Regions from separate parts of the Arthrobacter sp. BC5 genome, predicted to be linked through region 1. Evidence: riboswitches for the same ligand, from Rfam matches in the RefSeq annotation. Region 1 holds a riboswitch; each other region holds the start of a gene.
What was found. Region 1 has a riboswitch for cyclic di-AMP ahead of AC1MFI_RS14015 (LysM peptidoglycan-binding domain-containing protein). Riboswitches for the same ligand answer to the same signal wherever they lie in the genome.
Positions count from the first base shown of each region.

Region 2: it holds a riboswitch for cyclic di-AMP, as region 1 does, so the genes downstream of both, AC1MFI_RS17635 (peptidoglycan DD-metalloendopeptidase family protein) here and AC1MFI_RS14015 (LysM peptidoglycan-binding domain-containing protein) in region 1, are expected to answer to the same signal.
Region 3: it holds a riboswitch for cyclic di-AMP, as region 1 does, so the genes downstream of both, AC1MFI_RS02645 (NlpC/P60 family protein) here and AC1MFI_RS14015 (LysM peptidoglycan-binding domain-containing protein) in region 1, are expected to answer to the same signal.

Region 1 covers NZ_CM155273.1:2,987,917-2,991,182, forward strand. The annotation lists gene AC1MFI_RS14005 (cytochrome c biogenesis CcdA family protein) at 1-125, opposite strand, end outside; gene AC1MFI_RS14010 (DsbA family protein) at 125-817, opposite strand; gene AC1MFI_RS14015 (LysM peptidoglycan-binding domain-containing protein) at 1,150-1,953, opposite strand; cyclic di-AMP (ydaO/yuaA leader) riboswitch at 2,013-2,192, opposite strand; gene AC1MFI_RS14020 (PQQ-binding-like beta-propeller repeat protein) at 2,571-3,266, opposite strand, start outside.
Region 2 covers NZ_JBWXPX010000002.1:20,146-23,411, reverse strand. The annotation lists gene AC1MFI_RS17640 (SOS response-associated peptidase) at 84-578, shown strand; gene AC1MFI_RS17635 (peptidoglycan DD-metalloendopeptidase family protein) at 650-1,648, opposite strand; cyclic di-AMP (ydaO/yuaA leader) riboswitch at 1,718-1,913, opposite strand; gene AC1MFI_RS17630 (cytochrome c biogenesis CcdA family protein) at 2,553-3,266, shown strand, end outside.
Region 3 covers NZ_CM155273.1:611,893-615,158, reverse strand. The annotation lists gene serC (phosphoserine transaminase) at 1-590, opposite strand, end outside; gene AC1MFI_RS02650 (iron-dependent transcriptional repressor DtxR) at 846-1,544, shown strand; cyclic di-AMP (ydaO/yuaA leader) riboswitch at 1,673-1,857, shown strand; gene AC1MFI_RS02645 (NlpC/P60 family protein) at 1,863-2,708, shown strand; gene AC1MFI_RS02640 (NlpC/P60 family protein) at 2,733-3,266, shown strand, end outside.

The DNA.
Region 1 (3,266 bases):
CGTCCGATCAGGCGGGTTCTCGTCGTGAACGCATAGGCGAAAAAGGCTGGAAGGAGAAGGGCAGAGCAGGGGCTGAGTATTGTCAGGATCCCGCCGATGAAGGCACCGGCGTAGCCGATCACCATTACTGGGCTTCGGCTTCGGCTAACGCCGCGTCGATGATCTCCTCAAAGACTTCCAGTGGCTGAGCTCCGGTGAGCGGCACATCGTTGATGAGGAAGGTCGGGGTTCCGGTGGCACCCAGGGCGGCGGCTTCCTCTGCGTCGGCTGTCACTGTCTGCTGCAGTTCCTTCGAGTCCAGGTCAGCCGTGAACCGTTCGATGTCAGGCACGCCGACGTTCTTAGCGATCCGGATCAGTTCCTCTGGCGGAAGCGCGATATGACCCCTTTCCGGGGCGTCGGCGAACACTGCCTTGTTGAATTCCCAGAACTTGCCTTGTTCCCCGGCTGCGCGTCCTGCGACCGCGGCCTGGAACGATTCCTCCCCGAAGACGGGCAGATCCCGCCACTCGATCCTTACCTGGCCCTCGTCGACGTACTTGTCGACCAAGGGGGGCAACGTGTTCCGGGAGAAAACCCCGCAGAACGGGCAACGGTAATCGGCGTACTCGACCACTACCACCGGAGCATCAACGGCCCCCAGTGCTGTCGCATCGCCGTCTATTCGGCGGGACTTATCCAGGTCCACCTCGCTGGGGCCAACGGATTCCCGGACACCGCTCACGGCAGATCCTTCCTGCCCCTGGGAGGTTTGCTCTTCAGTGATGAAGAAACCGATGAGCAACACCAATGTTGTTACCGCGAGTGTGGCAAGCACGGTGAGCAGGGTGTGGCGACTCGGGCGGGAACCCGTACGTGGCCCTGATGACATAAAGAGCTCCTGATGTAACGACCGGTCCACCTCTTTTCCTGATGCTGGCGGAGGGCGGTGTGTATGGAAGGGATAGGCCACATCGGTGGCGGGGAGTCGTTCGGCCGAGCAGCCTGAGGGGCCCTGAGCCGGCAGGATCGACTGACGAGGTGGCGCCCGTTGCTCGGTCCGGGCGTGGGCGCCACCTCGTGATCGACGTCCTACTCATTCACCTCGTCGAGAACCCGGGCACGTCGCGCACCATCTCGGCTGGTTCCGCCGGCGAGGTGAATGAGTTGTTAGCCGTTGACCCGATAGTAGATGGGACCGGAACCGACGTTCACGCTCTCCTCGATGGTTTGGTTCCCATTCCAGCCGCTGTGGATCGCGCGGCCTCCGCCGAGGTAGACCGCGTTATGGGAAAACCCCATGCCGCCATCGGCGTAGTACACGAAATCGCCAGGCTGCGGGTCCGATACCTGCGTGGCGTAGGACATCAGTGACTCGGGCGATTCATCACCGACGCCCTGGATCCCTGCCGCCCGCAGAGCGACTTCACCCAGGACGGTGCAGTCCTGGATCGCACCGAGTTGAGCCCTTGCTGATCCCAGGATGGCCTGGTTGATCGAGGTCGAAGCACTCTCGCTGCCCTGACCGATAGGGGTGATGGTTGCCGACTGTGCGCTTATCCCGCTCTGAACCTGAGCCGGGATTCCGGCTGCGTCGTACTGCCGGGACTGCTCGGCAGGTGCACCAGCCGAGGAAGCAGCGAGCTTGATGCTGTCACCCGGGTAGATGATGGAGCTGATGGTGAGGTTGTTGGCGGCCAGGAGCGTTTCCAGGTCCACCTGGTGGCGTGCGCTGATCAAACCCAGGGTGTCCCCGGGCTGCACCGTGTAGACGCTTCCAGCCCCCGACATGCTGAGAGCACCGGAGGACGGATTGACCGGTGACGCAAGCGCCGAAGTTCCGCTATACGTCCCGGATGCCGTGGCGCTGGCCTGGGCCGGGGCGGCCATGGTCAGCAACAACCCTGAGCCGACAATAATGACAGCCGCCTGGCGTCCCATCCGAGATCCCTGACGCACGGTGTTACCGGACACCAAGGTGCGCGCGCTTGTGCTCGCGCGGTGCCGTCCGTGGGTTCTTGACTGTGACATACATAACCTCTCCCTATACCTGCGAGGTGAGCTGTCGGGTTCGGGTAGGAGTCACCCGGCCGGCGGACCTAGCGTCCGCGCGGCTTCACCCCAAGGATTCGCATGGAATCCGCAAAATTGGGTTCCCCGCCTCTGCCTCGATGATCTGTGGACCCGGTTTCCGGCAGAGTTCGGTAAGAAACCAGGACGCCGCAACCAGATGAGCGGCACGGGGACCAACCTACCCGAAAATCATAAATGTATGAACATTTGTGGGAGGAGGCTGTGGGCCGCGTATCGCCAGCCAGTCAGCTGGCCGCAGGATGGTTGTTCCTCTCGTCTCTTCCTGGTTCGCGCGGCGGGCCCGTTCTTGGACAACACCCGCGCGCGGCGTCAACCCTGCCGGCACAGGCCACGTTGCTCCACCAGCGACATCCAGCCTCTTGCGGCGGCTCCTCCGGCAGTACAGCTAGCTCAGCGGGGAACCGCTAACCGGTGAGGGGGCTAGCCCAGCGGAAAGTGACCGCTACCGTGACCCTTATCGTGGTCACCGCAACCGCAGTGGCTGCTTCCGCGTCCGGTCACCGAGTTGAATCACCTTGGCTGTCAGCGGGCATTACGCGAGGGGTTGCAACTGCATATGTCCCGCTTTGATTCGTGGGGAACAAGGCGGTGCCGTCGGGAAGCATGGCCAGGGGAAGCATGTACTCGCCCGAGGCGAGGGTCGTCCCGGAATCAAGATCGATTCTGGCTGCTTGGCCGTTGACCTGGGCGTAGACCATCCCGGCGCCGGCGGCCGATACCTGGGCTTGGCCGGCAAATTCCCTGGCCCACAGAAGGCCCTCTCCAGGCCGCGCGGCTGTCACTGTGTATCCACCCTCCGGGCGCTGTGAGGTGAAAAGCACGGTGTGTGAGGCGTCATCCACTGTGGCCATACCCGATGGAGTTCCATCCACCCTGCCCAGTGGCGCACCGGTCCTGAGATCGTGGATGACGGACACAGGGGCAACCACCCCCGCAGGGTCGGCCCATTCCACGATTACGAGACCTCCGGTAGATGGTCCGTAGCTGCCTTCGTACTGGGCGCTGGCCCCCGGGCTAACACCGGAGGGGCCGGGGCTTAGTTCCGCGGACGCCCATAGTGTTTCGCCGGAGTGGCTGTCGGTGGCGAAGAAGGTGTCCGCGGTGCCCGTCAACGCGGTCCCATGGTGCTCGTAGAGAGCGGCACCGGCATGTTCGTCCACGACTGCGCCTGATGCGGCATCGAGCAACGTCGC
Region 2 (3,266 bases), on a different replicon from region 1:
GGTAGTCCCGGAAACCTCATCCGCTCTTCGCGCCGGGTCTTAAACCAACCCCCTATTGGGTTGAATGGCAGCAGGGGTAAGTAGTGCAGTCAACACGGATGATCAACGCCCGCAGCGAGACGGTGACGGAGAAGCCGTCGTTTCGCGCCGCGGCCGCGAAGCGGCGAGCCCTGATACCCGCGAACGGGTACTACGAGTGGCAGAAGAACGAGGACGGGACGAAAACCCCGCACTACCTGCACGGCGAGGACGAGGAGCAGCTGCTGGGCTTCGCCGGCCTGTACGAGTTCTGGCCCGACCCGACGAAGGCCGAGGATGCCGAGGACAGGTGGCTGGTCACAGCGACGATCCTCACCCGGGCCGCGCATGACGCGCTCGGGCACATTCATGATCGGACGCCGGTCATCATCCCGAAGGACCTGCAGGATCAGTGGCTGGACCCGACCATGACCGAGCGGGACCAGGTGCAGCACTTCATCGACACCATCCCCGAACCCAACCTTGTTCCGCGGATCGTCGGCAAGGAAGTCGGATCCGTCCGCAACAACGGGCCAGATCTCATCTCACCACTTGCTTAGGTGAGCGTCAGCTGCCGGAAGGCAGAATGGGACCGTGGTGTGCGGCGCAAGGTGCGCCGCTCACCTCGGTGTTAAAGCCAGGAAGCGGGATCCACTGTTTGGCCGCTGACGACTACCTCGAAGTGCAGGTGGCAGCCGGTGGAGTTCCCGGTGGATCCGGCGACTCCGATGGGATTCCCGGTTCCGACGGACTGGTTCAGCTGCACCCCGATGGTTTCCAGGTGGTTGTAGGTGGTCTGAAGACCGTTTCCATGATCGACGACAATCCGGTTGCCGCCACCGTAGGCGCTGAACCCCGCTTCAATGACTGTCCCTGCGGCGGAACTGAGGACCTGGGTGCCGCATCCGGCTGCGAAATCAGTGCCGGTATGGAACTCCCCGGCACCGCGGTAACCATAGGGGGAGTTCACCGACGCGTTCGCCAGAGGCAGGCTCAGCCGGCTCACTGGCGCCGTTGCAGGTGCTGGCACGGGTGCCGATACCGCCTGAACACTTATAGCCGGCACGGCAAGTGTCGCCGGCACTGCTACAGGTGCTACTGGCGCCGCCGTTGCAGGTGCCGGTAACGTCGGGACAGCGCTAGCCGGCACGGCGGGTGCAACGGGGGCAGGGCCTCCGATGGCAACCTCACCCGTCAGAGCGATGATGTCGCCGGGGTAGATGATGGTGTTCTGGTTCATCCCGTTGAGGGTGAACACGGTGTCCAGCTCTACGCCGTACTGTCCGGCGATGTTTCCCAGGGTGTCACCGGACACGACTGTGTGAGTAGTCGGCGTCGGGGCGTTCACCTCACCCTTCACGCTGATGGTATTGCCCGGGTAGATGATGGTGTTCTGGTTCATCCCGTTGAGGGAGAACACGGTGTCCAGCTCCACGCCGTACTGTCCGGCGATGTTTCCCAGGGTGTCACCGGGAACGACCGTATGGGTAGTTGCGCCGCTCTCGCCCTGATGGGTGTCGGTGGTGGCGTTGGCTGGAAGGCCGGCACTGAGCAGTAGACCGGATGCGGCGGCAACGATGGCCGTTGAGCGGCCTATATTTCCCGCGTGCGAGCTCACCGCGTCCGACACTGCCCGCACCGGGCGGCTGCGGACAGGAATTGCGCGGTGGCGCGCCGAATGATGGTTCTTGGACAAGAAGTAGCCTTTCCCACTGCCTACGGAGTTAGCTGTCGGACTCGGATGGGATCATCCGGACGCTGAAATCCCTCAACGGATTGATCAGCGGCTTAGCCCCAAGGGCTTCAGTGAAGCCCACCGGTGGTTCCCCCGCTCCTGCCTGATGTTCACTGCAGACGGGCCCGGGGACAGCGGCAGGATTGAGCAAATTTGTTCACCGGGCGAACACCTCTGATGGTGTTACGCCAACCAGTGTTGACCTTCCCCTAGGGGGCAAGGTCAATACTGGGCGAATCCCGCCCCCGGCGGCTGCCCCAACTCTCAGCGCGTGGCCCGCCTTCAGGTGCTCACCTGCACCACGTATTTCTCGGGATCAGGGTGCACCGGCTTGACCTTCCCCCAGAGAGGAATGTCGATCATGGGGCTGAACGGAGTTGTGTGGTCCCGGTTGCGCCTGACGGCCAGTCGGGGTCGGGCGGCACGAAAGCTCGAAAGGATTAATCATGTCCACAGATGCGAAGCTAAACGAACGCTCCGGCCTGACGCTGACGGCGGGTTTTTTGCTGTCCATGGCTGGTCTTGTTCTCGTGGCACTGCTGTGCTGCGGAGTGCCGGTCTTGCTCATCGCGACCGGTGTCTTCGGGGCAACAGGTGCAGTGATCGGCAGCTCCTGGATGCTCGCCACCGCAGGAATCGTCGCAGCTGGCCTTCTGCTGTGGATGCTGCGGCGCAGTACCGGCAGGACAAGGACGGCCAGTGACTGCTGTGCCCCCGGAATTGATCAAGGTCCGCCCTCGTGCTCGGATGCTTCCCCGGCACTTACGCCACCGGCTGCCTCTGACAAGGGGGCAGGTAGATGACCGGGGCGCTGGGTCTGGCTTTTGTCACCGGGATGCTCGCGACCGTGAATCCGTGTGGGTTCGCGATGCTGCCGACCTACCTGGCGTACTTCATCAGCTCCGGCACTGAGGGTACTGGCGCCGGGCGTAGGCGGCCGCTGCTGGCGGGACTCCGGGCAGGCGTTGCGCTGAGCGGCGGGTTCGCCGTGGTTTTCGTGACCGCCGGTCTGCTCGTCGCGGTGGGACTGCGGTCCATTGCTTCCGCGCTGCCGTGGGCAGCGGTTCTCATCGGTGCCGTGATCGTCATTGCCGGGCTCGGCATGCTGTTCGGCTGGAAACTGCCCGGTACACGGGTGAACCTCCACCGGTTCCTCAGGACGGATGGGACAGGCTCGGGACTTAAAGGAGTATTCGGCTACGGTGTGGCCTACGCAGTCGCCGCCCTTTCCTGCAGTCTGGCCCTGTTGCTCGCTGTCGTGGCGCAGGCCGTGTCTACGGGAAGCCTGCTCGGGCTCCTGGCCGTCTTCGCCGCCTACGCCGCCGGGTCGTCTGTGGTGCTGATCCTTCTCTCCCTCGGCGCAGCAGTGGCCCGCGATGCCGTGGCCCGCCACGTCCGCCGGCTGCTGCCCTACATCAACCGCCTCGGTGGTGCCGCGCTGGTCCTGGCCGGGATCTATCTGCTGCTCTACTGGGTTCCGGCCCTGAGCGGCGGGAAAGCCGGCGGGATCATG
Region 3 (3,266 bases), 1.4 Mb from region 1:
TTCTGCGGCGCGAAGTAGTAGACGTCGGCCTGCGACACGTCCACATCGAGGCCGCCCGCGGCGGACGTCGCATCCACGAGGACCAGCGTGCCGTCGTCCGCACCCTCGATCCTGCGGACGGGAGCCGCGACGCCGGTCGAGGTCTCGTTCTGCGGCCAGGCGTACGTATCCACCCCGGCTTCGGCGACGGCCGACGGGCGCGAGCCGGGCTCGGACGTGATGATGCTGGAGGCCTCGAGGAACGGCGCCCTGTCGGTGGCGGAGGCGAACTTGGAGCCGAATTCGCCGAACGAGAGGTGCTGCGCCTTCCGTTCCACGAGTCCGAACGTCGCGACGTCCCAGAATGCCGTCGAGCCGCCTACGCCGAGCACCACCTCATAGCCGGCGGGTGCTCCGAAGAAGGTGGCGAGCCCTTCCCGTACACGGCCCACCAGGCTGCGCACGGGGGCCTGCCGGTGGGAGGTCCCGAGCAGGGTCCGGCCGGCCGACACGAGGGCGTCGATCTGCCCGCTCCGGACCTTGGAGGGGCCTGCGCCGAACCGGCCGTCCGCAGGCAGCAGGTGTTCGGGGATGCGGGGCGTTTCGGTCATGGCTGCTCCAGCTGTCTCGGCGTCGGGTCTCGCCCTCATTCTGCCCCAGCTCGAGCGGTGCCTCCATTTGTGAACGCTGCCCCGGACGACGCCCGGACCGCCACCGCCGTGCTCCCGCCGGGATTGCCGGGCCTGTTGCGCCATGCGTTAACCTTGGGAAGCGTGGGGCGGAACAGGCCGTGGCGGCTGTGGCCCCCCTCGCCGGCGTGAGGCATTCCAGCCGGGCACCCGCACCGCACCAAGGAGCTGAACCGCATGACGGATCTCATCGACACCACCGAGATGTACCTGCGGACCATCCTTGAGCTCGAGGAAGAGAACATCGTGGCGCTCCGTGCGCGCATCGCCGAGAGGCTGCGCCACTCCGGGCCCACCGTGTCCCAGACCATCGGTCGCATGGAGCGTGACGGACTCGTGGTGGTCTCCGGCGACAGGCACCTGGAACTGACCGAGGTGGGCCGCCGGCGTGCTACCGAGGTCATGAGGAAGCACCGCCTCGCCGAGCGGCTGCTGAGCGACGTCATCGGGCTCGACTGGGCGTACGTACACGACGAGGCCTGCCGCTGGGAGCACGTCATGAGCGAGCGCGTCGAGCGCAGGCTCTACGAACTGCTCGGGAAGCCCTCCGAATCCCCCTACGGCAACCCCATCCCCGGCCTCGAGGCGATCGGCGGCGTCCAGTCGGAGCTGTTCACGGACGGCGTGGTGACCCTGCTCTCCGCGATGGGCACCTACTCACCCGAGAAGCAGGTCACGCTGGTCCGCCTGGCCGAGCCGATCCAGGTGGATCCGGAACTCCTCACGCAGCTCGACGAGGGCGGCCTGCGCCCCGGCGCGCACCTCAACCTGGAGTCCGTGGGCGGTTACGTCTCCGTGCGCGTCCCCGGCGTCGAGGGTGCACTCGAACTGCCGCCCGAAGTCGCGTCGCACGTGTTCGTCTCCGTCGCGGCCTGAACGGCCAGGCAGGGTACACGGAGCACCGTCGTCACCAAGAACACACCGTTTCGTGACCGGAATGTGACATAACGCGAATTCTGCTGTAGCCTTCATCTCGTGCCAAATTCGCTCTAGATCCGGCACCCTCTTGCAAATCGCCTAGCTCTGCCATTGCCAGAGGTCCGTCCGCACCATCGCATGGCAGAGGCGGGGGAACCAATTTTCGGGTTTCGTAACTGAAATCCTTGGGGTTAAGTCGCTGTTCACGCAGCGGCCGGGTGACTCCCATCCGAATCCGACAGCTCACCTCGCAGGCGTTGGGAGAGGCAATCCAACGTGTCCAACAGCTTTTCGGGCCGCCACCGCGCGCCCCAGACCGTGAGCCCGCTGACGGCTCTTTCCGCCGCAGTAGCGTCCAACGCCGGATCGGTCGGCCGCCAGGCAGCCGTCATCGTCGCCGCATCGGGCCTGGTGCTCACCGCGGGCCTGCCGGCCCAGGGAGCCACCACCGCAGAGCGCGAGGTCCAGTCCTCCGCAGCACTGGCCGTGAGCCGGGTCGTCTCGGCCGAGGTCACGGTCCCCGCCACCGCCGAGGTCTCCTTCGACCGCGTGGCCGTCGAGGTCACTCCCGCTCCGGAGCCCGTCGTCGAGGCGCCGGCCCCCGTCGTCCAGGCCGCCCCCGCTCCAGCCGCCGTGCAGGTCGCCGCGCCTGTCGCTCCCGCAGTGGCTGTTGCTCCCGCCGTGGCTCCCGCTCCCGCAGCGGCCGCCGTGCCTGCAGCGCCGGTTGCCAGGCCCGCCGCGCCCGTCGCTGCCGCACCGGCGGCTCCTGCCGCCGCCCCCGTGGTGCAGCAGGCTCCCGCGCCCGTCCAGTCCTCCGGCGTCGCTGCCGGGCTGGTCGGCTCGGCCTACGCCCAGATCGGCGTCGCCCAGGACTGCACCGCCATGGTCGAGAAGGCCCTGCGCTCGGTCGGCAAGTCCGTCGGCGACCTCGCTCCCGGCCAGTTCTACCAGTTCGGCGATGTCGTCGGCAGCCCCGCTCCGGGCGACCTCGTGATCACCGGCGGCCACGTCGCGATCTACGTCGGCAACGGCCAGGTCATCAGCGGTGGCCTGAACGGTATGAACACCGGCCTCCACAACCTGTCAGACCTCCCCGGCGCCAGCTTCGTCCGCGTCCGCTAGAAACCACACACGGAGAAACCCCCCATGTCTTCACGCGCCACACTTGCACGCCACCGGGGAGAAGCGCAGAACGCTGCGAGCTTCTCGGCCCTCGCCAAGGCCGTCACCACCAACGCAGGCGGGATGGGCCGCCAGGCCGCCGTCATCGCCGCGGCTTCGGGCCTCGTCCTGACCAGCGGCGTCGCGGCCAATGCCGCAGACCTGCAGCCCCAGCGCGACGTCGCCGCCTCCAACGTCACCGTGACCTCGGACCGTGCGGTTGTCGTCGCGTCCACCGGCACGGCGGTGTCCTTCAACATGACGCCGGTGAAGGTCAACGCCAAGCCGGTCGTCGCCGAGAAGGCCCCGGTCGTGGAGGCTCCGGTCGTGGAGGCCCCGGTCGTCCAGGCTCCCGCCCCCGCCGCTCCCGCCCCCGCTGCTCCCGCACCTGCTGCAGCTCCCGTCGCTGCCCCTGCGCCTGTCGCAGCCCCCGTCGCAGCGGCCGCTGTTGCCGCTCCGGCACCTGCCCGCGCCGTGACTCCGGCACCCGCACCGGTGCCTGCCCCGGCTCCGGCCCCC